Regions from separate parts of the Nocardiopsis sp. NPDC058789 genome, predicted to be linked through region 3. Evidence: predicted binding sites of a transcription regulator. Region 3 holds the regulator's gene; each other region holds the start of a gene.
What was found. Region 3 encodes HrcA, which represses chaperone genes, less so after heat shock. Its sites were predicted from a motif close to TTGGCACTCTCNNNNNGAGAGTGCCAA; they were not measured.
Positions count from the first base shown of each region.

Region 1: ACFW3L_RS22410 (FmdB family zinc ribbon protein) is a predicted target of HrcA. The motif match lies at 2,222-2,248, and genes of this name have one in related genera.
Region 2: groES (co-chaperone GroES) is a predicted target of HrcA. The motif match lies at 1,875-1,901, and genes of this name have one in related genera.

Region 1 is NZ_JBHYOW010000017.1:31,936-36,129, forward strand. It holds gene glp (gephyrin-like molybdotransferase Glp) at 1-149, opposite strand, end outside; gene galU (UTP--glucose-1-phosphate uridylyltransferase GalU) at 260-1,198, opposite strand; gene ACFW3L_RS22405 (5-formyltetrahydrofolate cyclo-ligase) at 1,348-1,992, shown strand; gene ACFW3L_RS22410 (FmdB family zinc ribbon protein) at 2,267-2,647, shown strand; gene ACFW3L_RS22415 (SAF domain-containing protein) at 2,799-3,455, shown strand; gene ACFW3L_RS22420 (MscL family protein) at 3,536-3,943, shown strand; gene ACFW3L_RS22425 (D-alanyl-D-alanine carboxypeptidase family protein) at 4,049-4,194, opposite strand, start outside.
Region 2 is NZ_JBHYOW010000012.1:17,353-21,546, reverse strand. It holds gene groL (chaperonin GroEL) at 1-1,336, opposite strand, end outside; gene groES (co-chaperone GroES) at 1,440-1,748, opposite strand; gene ACFW3L_RS18670 (SAM-dependent methyltransferase) at 1,974-3,245, shown strand; gene ACFW3L_RS18665 (hypothetical protein) at 3,628-4,194, shown strand, end outside.
Region 3 is NZ_JBHYOW010000004.1:4,353-8,546, reverse strand. It holds gene ACFW3L_RS06185 (hypothetical protein) at 1-1,002, shown strand, start outside; gene ACFW3L_RS06180 (DUF3097 domain-containing protein) at 1,148-1,981, opposite strand; gene hrcA (heat-inducible transcriptional repressor HrcA) at 2,160-3,173, shown strand; gene dnaJ (molecular chaperone DnaJ) at 3,178-4,194, shown strand, end outside.

The DNA of each region.
Region 1 (4,194 bases), on a different contig from region 3:
GAGGAGTTGTCGAAGCCCGGCAGGGACACCGGGGAGACGACCGGCTCAGCCAGCACCGTTCCGTGTGCCTGGAGCAGGTCCAGCTCGATCGGCTCGGCTACGGCGACCAACCCCAGGAGGTCGGAGATGTGCTGTTCGACGCTCTTCATGAGGTCCTTCCGGGTCGTGGACGCGCTGGGGGCCTCCCCCGTCACGGGAGGAGGCTCCGGACCCATTGTGACCATGACCGGAGCCGACGTCCCGGACCCGGCCTCCCGGGTCAGCCCCGGAGGCGTTCCTGGCGGTCCAGGAACTCCCGCAGCCAGGGCAGGAGCTCGTCCGCCAGATCCGGGCGGCGGCAGGCGAACTCCACCACGGTGCGGATGTACTCGGCCTTGTTCCCCGTGTCGTAGCGGTTCCCTCGCAGGAGCACGCCGTGGACGCCGCCGCCCTGGTCGGGGCTGGTCCGGGCCAGTTCCTTGAGGGCGTCCGTCAGCTGGATCTCGCCGCCGCGTCCGGGCGCGGTGTCGTGCAGGACGGGGAAGACGGCCGGGTCGCACACGTAGCGGCCGATGATCGCCCAACGGCTCGGCGCCTGCTCGGGGGAGGGCTTCTCGACGAGGTCGGTGACGGTGACGACGTCGGCCTCGTCCGTGGGCTCCACCGCCGCGCAGCCGTAGAGGGAGACCTGTTCGGGCTCCACCTCCATGAGCGCGACGACGCTGCCACCGTGGGTCCGCCGCACCTCGATCATGCGGCGGAGCAGGTCGGCGGACTCGATGATGTCGTCGCCGAGGAGCACCGCGAAGGGGCTGTCCCCCACGTGGGCCTCAGCGCACAGCACGGCGTGGCCCAGGCCCCGGGGCTCGCCCTGGCGGACGTAGTGGACCTGCGCGAGGTCGCTGGACTCGCGGACCGAGTTGAGCTTCTCCTTCTCGCCCTTGGCGGCCAGCGCCTCCTCCAGCTCGTAGGCGCGGTCGAAGTGGTCCTCGATGGAGCGTTTGCTGCGCCCGGTGATCATGAGGACGTCGCTGAGCCCGGCTTCGACGGCCTCTTCCACGACGTACTGGATCGCGGGTTTGTCCACGATCGGCAGCATCTCCTTGGGAGTGGCCTTGGTGGCGGGCAGGAAACGGGTGCCCAGCCCCGCCGCGGGGACGACCGCCTTGGTCACGGCGGCGTCGGTGCGGGGTCGCTTCTGGTCGGTGTCGGCGCTCATGAACGGCACTTTAGGACAGACAACCGCCAGCACGTGGACCGATGGCTTCCCGTGGCCGAGAAGTCCCCGTCGTTTCGGGCGAAGTCGTGGTAACCGCAACCGAGTGTTCACCCCTCGGGGAGGCGGGGGCCGGGTGCCACACTGGGCTCATGGGTGCCACGAACGAACACGACCGCGACGCCAAGCGCGCGCTCCGCGCCCGGCTGCTCTCCGCTCGGCGGGAGAGGGACGCGGCGGAGCGCTCCCGCGTGGGTTCCGCCGTCCGCGACACCCTCATGCAGCTGCCGTGGCTCGCCATGGGCGGGACCGTCGCCTGCTACTACTCCGTGGGCGGCGAGCCCGGCACCCGTGGCCTGGTCAACGCGCTGTGGAAGCGCGGCACGTACGTGCTGCTGCCGATCTTCCTGCCCGACGGGACGCTCGACTGGGCGGCCTACGACGGCCCCGACGGGCTCGCGTCGGCCGGGCACGGTCTGGTGGAGCCGACCGGGCACCGCTACGGACCGGAGGTGCTGGCCCGCGCCGACGCGGTGATCTGCCCGGCCGTGGCGGTGGACCGCCGTGGCACGAGGATGGGTCGCGGGGCGGGCTGCTACGACCGCGCGCTTCCGCTCAGGGGCCCGCACACGCCCGCGATCGCCGTGGTCCACGACGAGGAGTTCGTGGACGAGTTGCCCGCCGAGGCGCACGACCGGCCGGTGGACGCGGTCGTGACCCCGGGCGGCGGACTCCACGTGTTCGACCCGGACTCGGCGGTCTGGCCCGGAGGCGCCCCGGACGGCCGCCCTGGGTGAGGCCCGTGGGGCGGGGGAAGCGGAGCGAGGGGGCGGGTCGGGGGCGGGGACGCGGAGCCGAGGGGATTAAGCCGCCGGAGCGGAGCGTTATGGCTGGCGGTCGTGTCCCGGACCCGCCCCGGTACGCGCGTTCCCCCCGGCCCTCGGCCCGGTGCCGCCCGACCCACGGGACGCTCCGCGCCGCAGCGGTGAGGGGTTGTCGCGGCCGTGGTCGGCGAACGCGTACTATTTAGCAGTCGACGGGTGTGAGTGCCAGCAAGGAGGACCCGGAACAGTGCCTACGTACCAGTACGCGTGCACCGAGTGTGACGCCCAGATGGAGGTCGTGCAGAGCTTCAGCGACGACTCGCTGACGGTCTGCCCCGAGTGCGAGGGTCGCCTGCGCAAGGTGTACTCCGCGGTCGGCATCGTCTTCAAGGGCTCGGGCTTCTACCGCACCGACAGCGGTAAGTCCACCACGAACAGCTCCGCCCTGACCGGTTCCAACACCGACGGCGGCTCCGAGGGCAAGAGCGAGAAGTCCACCGACTCCGCCAAGCCCTCCTCCGACTCCGGTGGCACCGGCACCCCCGCCGCCGCCACCGCCAGCACGGGCGGCGGCGACAAGTCGAGCAGCAAGAGCACCAGCGGCAGCACCGCCGCGACCAGCAGCTGAGCCACCGCACCGTTGACCGTGGCCGCGCCGCCGAGGCCCCTCGGCGGCGCTTTCGTCGTCTCCGGGGTTCCCGGACCCGGCGGGATCCGAGCGCGAATCCGCCCTGTGGACAACCCTCCGGGGCCACCTCCCCCGGCCTAGCGTTGGAGGCATGAGCCACCCCCCGCCCCCGTTCCGGCACCGGCGCGGCCCGCTCCGCCTCCTCGACCGTCACCGCCGCGCCGTCGCCTCGGTCCTGACCGCCCTGGCCGTGGTCTGCGCGGTCCTCGTCCTGCGTCCCCCGCCCCAGCCCGAGGCGGAGGTGCTCGTGGCGGCGAGGGACCTCGACCCGACCGCACCGCTCTCCGGGGACGACCTCGCCCCCGTGGTCGTGGCCCAGCGCTCCGTCCCGGACGGGGCCCTCTCGCCCGGGGACCCCACGGCCGGGCTCACGTTGAACGCTCCGGTGCGCCGGGGCGAGGTGCTGACCGACGCCCGGCTGAGCGACCCTCCGGCGGCTCGCTACGGCGCGGACATGGTCGCGGTGCCGGTGCGGGTCGCCGACGCAGGGGTGGTCGGCCTGCTCTCCCCCGGCAGCCGGGTGGACGTACTGGCGGCCACGGGCGCCGACGAGTTCGGCGGGCCGCCGTCCGGGGCCGGACCGGCCGTCGAGGTGGTCGGGGACCGGCCGGTGCTGGCGGTTCCGGCGGAGGAGGGTCCGAGCGGGGAGGTGGGATCGCTGGTCGTCATCGCTGCGACCAGCGAGGAAGCCAGAACCCTGGCAGGGCACGCGATCTCCTCGCGACTGTCTGTCACGATTCGCGGTTGACCGATGACCAGGGGTGGTGAAAGCTATCCCGGGCGCCCCACCGGGCGCATCCACCACTCACGAACACGTAGGGCAGTTCCATGGAAGGCTTCAAGAAGTTCCTGCTCCAGGGAAACCTGGTGCAGCTGGCGGTCGCGGTCGTCATCGGCTCCGTCTTCGCCGGTCTCATCTCGGCGTTCACCGAGGGGTTCATCACCCCGCTCCTGGGGATCTTCGGCGGTATCCCCACCTTCTCCGACCTCTACTTCGAGATCAACGGGAGCAGATTCCTGTACGGGTCCTTCGTGGACGCCCTGGTCTCCTTCCTGATCACCGCCGCGGTCCTGTACTTCTTCGTGGTCCTGCCCATGGGCAAGCTGATGGAGAAGTTCATCAAGGCCGAGGAGGCCACCACCCGCGAGTGCCCGCACTGCTTCTCGGATATCAACAAGAAGGCCAGCAAGTGCGCCCACTGCACCAGCGAGGTCACCCCGGAGATCGTTTCGTAGGGCGCTCAGGGGCTCGCACGGCCCCCGCCGCGACACACGTGAGGGCGGCCCCGCGGGGCCGCCCTCCGGATCGCCTGACGGGCCGGTCCGAAACCAGCGCGCGCCCTAGCCCTCGTACTCCCAGTGCCAGGGTTCGAAGGGGCTGGACTTCGCCCAGGCGGGGTGGATCCAGTTGTACTTGGCCCCGTTGGTCTCCATCCAGTTCCACCGTTCCGAACGGAAGTTCTGGATGCCGCACCCGAGGTCGATCG
Region 2 (4,194 bases), on a different contig from region 3:
CGACCAGCGCGCGGCGGACGATCGCCGCACCCGTGGCCTCGTCGCCGGTCAGGCCGAGGTCGTCCAGAGCGGTGGAGGCGTGCACCAGGGAGGCGCCGCCACCGGCGACGATGCCCTCCTCGATGGCCGCGCGAGTCGCCGAGATGGCGTCCTCGAGACGGTGCTTCTTCTCCTTGAGCTCGACCTCGGTGGCCGCGCCGACGCTCAGCACGGACACGCCGCCCGCGAGCTTGGCCAGGCGCTCCTGGAGCTTCTCGCGGTCCCAGTCGGAGTCGCTCGCCTCGATCTCCTTGCGGATCTGGCGAACGCGGTCCTCCACCTCGGACTGCTCGCCGCCACCGTCGACGACGGTGGTGGTGTCCTTGGTGATGGTGATGCGGCGGGCCGAGCCCAGCACGGACAGGTCCGCGTTCTCCAGGGTCAGGCCGACCTCCTCGGAGATGACCTGGCCGCCGGTGAGCACGGCGATGTCCTGGAGCATGGCCTTGCGGCGCTCGCCGAAGCCGGGCGCCTTGACCGCGGCGACGTTGAGGGTGCCGCGCATGCGGTTGAGCACCAGGGCGCCCAGGGCGTCGCCCTCGACGTCCTCAGCGATGATCAGCAGCGGCTTTTTGCTCTGCACGACCTGCTCCAGCAGCGGGAGCAGCTCGTTCAGGTTGCCGATCTTGCCCTGGCTGATCAGGATCTGCGCGTCCTCGAGGACGGCCTCCTGACGGTCTCCGTCGGTGACGAAGTAGGGCGAGATGTAGCCCTTGTCGAACTGGAGGCCCTCGGTGAAGTCGAGCTCCAGACCGAAGGTCGGGGACTCCTCCACCGTGATGACGCCGTCCTTGCCGACCTTGTCGAAGGCCTCGGCGATGAGGTCGCCGATCTGGGCGTCCTGAGCGGAGTTGGTCGCCACGTAGGCGATGTCGGCGCGCTCCTTGATCGGCACGGCGCGCTCGAGCAGGATCTCGGAGACCCGGACGGCCGCGGCGTCGATGCCCTTCTTGAGGGACATCGGGGAGGCACCGGCGGCGACGCTGCGCAGGCCCTCGCGGACCAGCGCCTGAGCCAGAACGGTGGCGGTCGTGGTGCCGTCACCGGCGGCGTCGTTGGTCTTGGTGGCGACCTCCTTGACCAGCTGGGCGCCCAGGTTCTCGTAGGGCTCGTCCAGCTCGATCTCACGCGCGACGGTCACGCCGTCGTTCGTGATGGTGGGGGCACCGAACTTCTTGTCGATGACGACGTTGCGGCCGCGCGGGCCGAGCGTCACCTTGACGGCGTTGGCGAGGCGGTCCACGCCCCGCTCGAGGGCGCGGCGGGCGTCGTCCTCGAACTCCAGGATCTTCGGCATGTGTGAGTACTTCCTCTAACGGTTCGGGTCGAAAGAGAACATCCCGCCCCGCCCGGCTTCAGGGCCGACCGGTGCGGGATGTTCGAAGGCTCTGCGCCGAGAGCTACTTCTCGACGACCGCGAGGAGGTCGCGGGCGGAGAGAACCAGGTACTCCTGGCCGTCGTACTTGACCTCGGTGCCGCCGTACTTGCTGTAGAGGACGACGTCGCCGACGTTCACGTCGAGGGCGACGCGCTTGCCGTTGTCGTCAAGGCGACCGGGACCCACGGCCAGGATCTCGCCCTCCTGGGGCTTCTCCTTGGCGGTGTCCGGGATGACCAGACCGGAGGCGGTGGTCTGCTCAGCCTCCAGGGTCCTGACCACGACGCGGTCCTCGAGCGGCTTCAGCACGGTCTTGGTGGCGGTCGACACGGTGTGACCTCCCCCTTCAAAGTCTCGGTGTATCTGACGTCGGCCATGCGTGAGCACGAACCGACCACGTAAAAGGGGCGACCGCGGCGGCCTGTCGTCGCGGGTGCCAGACCGGCCTCGTCGCGTTTAGCACTCTACCCCCGAGAGTGCCAGAATGGAAATGTGGCGGGGGCCCGGACCGACGGGCGGGCCCGCCCCACCGTCGTGCCCACAGCAGGAGGTTCCATGCGCGTCCCCGCGTTCTCGGCGCTGCTCACCGACGCGGGACGGGAGGTCCTCGCCGGGGTGGACCCCGCCGCCACGGCCAGCGACCCCCTGGCCACCGCGTCGCGGCTGCGCGCCGACCCACGGGTCGCCGCGCTCGCCCCCGACCTCCCGGTTTCCGAACTGGTCAACGCCGTGATGACCCAGGTGGGCCTGCGGGAGCGCGGCCGGGCCAAGTTCGGGCAGAACGCCGCGCGCATGTTCTTCACCCCGAACGGCCTGGAGCAGTCCACCCGCCGGAGCGTGGCCGAGTACCGCGCCGAGCGCACCGCCGGGCACCTGCCCGCCTCGGTGGCCGGGGGCGCCGTCGCGGGCGACCTGTGCTGCGGGATCGGCGCCGACCTCCTGGCCCTGGCCGGGCGCGGCGTGCCGGTGGAGGGCGTGGACGCCGACCCCCTGACCGTGGCGGTGGCCCGGGCCAACATCGAGGCGTTGGGGCTGTCCGCGCACGCCCGGGTCCGGGAGGGTGACGTGAACGGGGTCGCGGTGGGTGACCACCCCCTGCTGTTCTGCGACCCGGCCCGGCGCGGAGGGCGGGGCCGGGTGTTCGACCCGGCCGCCTACTCGCCACCGTGGGACGTGGCCACCCGACTCGCGGAGGGTGCGGAGGCCGCGTGCCTGAAGGCCGCCCCGGGGATTCCGCACGAGGTCCTCTCCCCCGCCGCGTCAGCCGAGTGGATCTCGGTGGACGGGGAGCTGAAGGAGACCGCTCTGTGGTTCGGCGGGCTGGGCTTCGGCCCGGACGGGCCACGACGGCGCGCGACGGTGCTGCACGAGCGCGCGGGCCTGTTGGCGAGAGAGGGCGCGGTGGCGCACCTGGACGAGGAGACGGGCCTGGGCCCGGCGCCGGTCGCGCCCGCCCGGCGCTACCTGTACGACCCGGACCCGGCCGTGGTCCGCTCCCACCTCGTGGCGGAGGCGGCGGCACGGGTGGACGGCGCGCTGCTGGACGAGCGGATCGCCTACTTCACCTCGGACCGGCCCGAGCGCTCACCCCTGTGGCGGGTGCTGGAGGTGCTGGAGTTCGCGCCGTTCTCACTGAAACGCGTGCGCTCCTCGGTGCGTGCGCACAAGGCCGGAACGGTAACGATCAAGAAACGCGGTTCGGCGGTGGACACCGAGAAACTCCGACGTGATCTGCGCGCCTCGGGACCGGAATCGGTGACGGTCGTCCTCACGCGAATCGGCGAGAAACCGTTCTACCTGCTGTGCCGTGAAACCGAAGCGGGATAGGACCTCCGGAAGCACCGCCTCGGCCCGCGTTCGAGTGCGACCGGGGCCACATTCGGAACCGGCCGCGCAGACCATATCGTTATCTCCCGCACCCATATCTTTCGCGGACCCCTGGGGTCTCGTGGGACTGTGTCGTTAAACTGGCGCCGCAGATTTCTTTCCCTTCTCATGGGTTCTCCGGAAGGCCGTGCTCGTGTGATCCGTTCAGCGGTTCGGTCGGCACCGGACCCACGCCCCCCTTGTATACACACAGTCACACTTCGGTCACATTGGGGCGCGGTCGGCGCGGTGCATCGACCGCCCGGGGACCATCGAGAACCCGTCCGCGCGACCACCGTGCGGCGAAGTGGGCGGGAGCGCCAGAACCATAAGGAGCACCTCGGTGGAACAGACCAATCACAACTTCCTCAACGCTGGAGGCCAGGCCGGAGTCTCCGACCGGATGCGTGACCTGCTCTCCCAGGCCGCCCAGGAGCACGTCTCCGAGCAGAAGTCCCAGGGTGCCGTCAGCGAGGAGATGCGCCAGCGCCTTGAGGGCATGGAGTGGCTGCTCCGCGAGCTGCGCGAGCGCGAACTGACCGCGCTCGCCGAGGCGATCACCACCGTCGACGGTCGGATCGACGACTTCCTGGCACGTCCGCCCGAGTGGGCCGAGGCCCTGGCCGAGCACATCGAGGTGGTCGGCAGGCAGGTCAAGCCGCTGTCGGAGATGTCGTCCCTGCGGGCCGACACCCAGCGCGTGGCCGGACACCTGGACACCGCCCTCACTCGGCTCCAGCGCATGGCCGAGACCGGCAACCGCACCTCCGAGCAGGTCACCGAGATCAGCGAGCGCGTCACCGAGCTGGGCGAGACCGTCGGCACCCGCCTGGACGCCCTGGACCGGGCCCTGGCCGACCTCGGCACCCGCGCCGAGGCGATCGAGGCCTCGCTGTCCGCCCTGGACACC
Region 3 (4,194 bases):
CGCGGGCTGCTGGGCCTGCGGCTGCCCGCCGGTGTGCTGCTGCCAACCCACCTGCGCCGACCCCTGCTCGTGGGCCTGGCCCCACCCGGGCTGCTGCGCCTGCGGGGGCTGGCCGTACGCCTGGGGCTGCTGGGGGTGGGCTTGCTGGGCCTGCGGCTGCCCCCACGCGGGCTGAGCTCCGCTGGTTTGCTGGGCCTGCGGCTGCCCGCCGGTCGCCTGTTCCCAGCCGGGCTGGAGGTGGGGCTCCTGCGGGTGGGCGGGTTGGGCCTGTGGTTGTCCCCATCCGGCCTGGGCCCCGTTGACCTGCTGGGTTTGGGGTTGCCCGCCGGTCGCCTGTTCCCAGCCGGGCTGGGCCTGGGGGTACGGGGCCGGCGCCTGCTGGTGCGGTGGTCCCCACGCGGGCTGAGCTCCGCTGACCTGCGGGTCCTGGGCCTGCGGCTGCCCCCACCCGGGCTGGGCGCCGCTGCCCTGCTGGGCCCCGTGGGGATGGATCTGCGGTTGGCCGCCGGTGGCCTGCTGCCAACCCGGCTGGACCTGTCCCTGGTCGTGGGGCGTAACCCCTCCGGGCTGCTGAGCCTGGGTGTGGGTCTGGTGCGGCTGGTGCGGCTGCCCCCATCCCGGCTGCTCCGAGGGCTGCGGTGCCTGGACCTGGGGCTGGCCGTACGCCTGGGCCTGCTGGGAGTGGGCGGGCGGAGCCGCCTGGACCCCGGGCGGGCCCCATCCGGGCGACGGAGGCGTCTGCGCCGCGCCCTGTTCCCCGGCGGGCTGGTCTCCGCCGGCCTGCTGCTGCGGGGCGGGCTCCGCGGACGGCCTCCACCCGGGCTGCGCCCCGCTCATCCGCAGCGTCTCGGCGTCGGGGCGCACCCGCGGCTGACCGCCGGTCGACGGCTCCCCGGCGGGCCGCGCGCCGCTCTGCTGGTCGGGGTCCTGCGGCTGCTGCTGTCCCTGCGCGTCGTCCGGCGACGGACGGCTGGACGGGGTCTCGCTCATGCTCTTCCTTGACTCCGCTGTTGGGGGCGCTTGCTGTGCCCGAACGAGTCGGGCCGTACCGACGACCGCGGAGGGCCGGAGGCCGGGAGGCCTGAGGGAGACGGGGAACGACGTTCCGAGGGTCCCATCAGACCATGTGATCGCGACAATCCTAGTGTTACGGAGCGTGCGGGCCCGTGACGAAGTCGATGAGCTCCTCCACCCGCCCCAGCAGGGAGGGTTCCAGGTCCCCGTAGCCACGGACCGAGCCGAGGATGCGACGCCAGGCCTCACCCGTCTCCATCCGCCACCCCAGGGCGTCCACCACGCCCTCCTTCCAGGGCTGACCCCGGGGGATCTCGGGCCAGGCCCCGATTCCCACCGCGCCCGGGCGCACCGCCTGCCACACGTCCACATAGGGATGGCCGACCACGAGGACGTCCGCGCCCCGGACGCGCTCCGCGATCCGGCTCTCCTTGGACCCCGGCACCAGGTGGTCCACCAGGACCCCCAGACGGCGCCCCGGTCCCGGCGCGAACTCCGCCACCACGGCGGGAAGGTCGTCGACTCCCTCAAGGAACTCGACGGCCACTCCCTCCACGCGCAGGTCGTGGCCCCAGACCTTCTCCACCAGCTCGGCGTCGTGCGCGCCCTCCACGTAGATCCGGCTCTCCCGAGCCGTGCGCGCCCGCGCGTCGGTCACCGCGATCGATCCCGAGGCGCTGCGCAGCGGCCCCCTGGGCTCCGCCGCCGGACGCACCAGCGTCACCGGCGCACCGTCCACGAGGAAGGCGGCCGGGCCCAGCTCGAACACCCTGCGGCGCCCGTCCCGGTCCTCCAGGGTCACGGCGGCCTTGTCCCAGGACACCACCGCGCCGCAGAAGGTCTCGTCGGCGTCCTCCACGACCAGGTCACGACTGAGGGGTATCTCGCGTACCGCGCCCTTCCTCGGTCGTCGCCAGTCTCCCGCCAGAACGTCGCGGCCGTAACGGCCGGTTCCCTTGGTAACCACGGTGGTGCAGTCTACTGGTGACACACTCGGTAATCCCGTTGGCGGGTGGCGCACGTCGCGGCTCGGTCAGGGAAGAAGCACCCCCCGTCTCCGTGTTACCGCGTGCGGGTAGCCGTGCCGGTTTGCGGCCGGGCATAGAATTAGCACTGAGGACCTTGGAGTGCCAGGAGGTGGCGAGTTGCTGGATGAGCGCAAGCTCGCGGTCCTGCGTGCGGTCGTCGAGGACTTCGTCAACACCAACGAACCCGTGGGTTCGCGGGCGTTGGCGGACCGTCACCCCCTTGGTGTCTCCCCGGCGACCATTCGCAACGACATGGTCGCCCTCGAGGAGGACGGCTACATCGCCCAACCCCACACCAGTGCGGGACGGGTGCCCACCGACAAGGGGTACCGGCTCTTCGTGGACCGGCTCTCCTCCGTCAAGCCGCTCTCGGCGGCCGAACGGCGCGCTATCGAGTCCTTCCTCGGTGGTGCCGTGGACCTCGACGAGATCGTCGCCCGCACGGTGCGTCTGCTCGCGCAGCTCACCCGGCAGGTCGCGATCGTCCAGTACCCGTCGCTGACCCGCTCGTCGGTGCAGCACGTGGAACTGGTGCCGCTCGGCGGTCAGCGCATCATGATGGTCGTCATCACCGACACCGGACGGGTCGAACAGCGCGTCATCGACGGGCTGGGATCGGTCAGTGAGACCGTGGTGGACGACCTGCGCACCATGCTCAACCGCGCCATCGCGGGCAGACACCTCGGTGACGTGCCGGACGCGGTGGAGGACCTGCCCGCCCAGGTCGCACCGGAGGACCGGCCCGTCGCGGTCGCGGTCCTCTCCGTCCTGCTGGAGAGCCTCGTGGAGAGACACGAGGAGAAGATCGTTCTGGCGGGCACCGCCAACCTGGCCGCGGTCGACTTCGCGGCCAGCCTGCGCGAGGTGCTCGAGGCGCTGGAGGAGAACATGGTCCTCATACGACTCCTCGGTGAGGCCAAGGACCCCTCCATGCTCACGGTGCGCATCGGCGCGGAGAACTTCCACGAGGGCCTTCGATCCACTTCCATCGTGTCGGCTGACTACGGCGTGGGAAACCAGTCGCTGGCCAAGATCGGAGTGGTGGGCCCCACCCGTATGGACTACCCAGGGACGATGGGCGCCGTCCGTGCGGTGGCCCGGTATGTCGGACAGATTTTGGCAGGACAGTAACTCAGTGGCCAGAGACTATTACCAGGTTCTCGGGGTGCGTCGCGACGCGTCCAAGGACGAGATCAAGAAGGCGTACCGGCGGCTCGCGCGCGAGCTCCACCCGGACATCAACCCGGACCCCGCCACCCAGGAGCGCTTCAAGGAAGTGACCCAGGCCTACGAGGTCCTCTCCGACGAGAACAAGCGTCGGATGTTCGACATGGGCCAGGACCCCTTCGCCCCAGGTGGCGGCGGCGGTGCCGGAGGTTTCGGCAACGCGGGCGGGTTCGCCTTCGACGACATCATGAACGCCTTCTTCGGCGGTGGACAGCCCGGCGGGCGCGGCCCCCGGGAACGGGTCCGGCGCGGGCGCAGCATCAAGATCCGCATCGAGCTCGACCTCGTCGAGACCGCGTTCGGGGTCAGTCGGGAGATCACCTTCCCGACCGCGATCCTGTGCGAGACGTGCCAGGGCGAGGGCACCGCGGCCGGTTCGCACCGGACCACCTGCGACATGTGCCACGGCCAGGGCGAGGTCTCCCAGGTCACGCGCTCCTTCCTCGGGCAGGTCATGACCTCGCGTCCCTGCCCGCAGTGCTCCGGCCAGGGTTCGGTCATCACCAACCCCTGCGGCGACTGCGCGGGCGAGGGCCGGGTCCGGGAGAAGGTCACCCGCACCGTCAAGATCCCCGCCGGTGTCGACGACGGCACCCGCATCCAGCTCGCGGGTGAGGGTGAGGTCGGCCCCAACGGCGGACCGCGCGGCGACATCATCCTGGAGATCGTCCAGAAGCCCCACCCGACCTTCGAGCGTCGCGGCGACGACCTGCACTGCACCATCACCGTCCCCATGACGGCGGCGGCGCTGGGCGCCTCGTGCGCGTTCGACACCCTCGACGGCACCGAGAACATCGACCTGCGTCCGGGCACCAACTCGGGCCACGTCATCACCCTGCCGGGCAAGGGTGTCACGCACCTCGACGGGGGCGGCCGGGGAGACCTGCGCATCCGTGTGGACGTGGAGACCCCGGGCAAGCTGGAC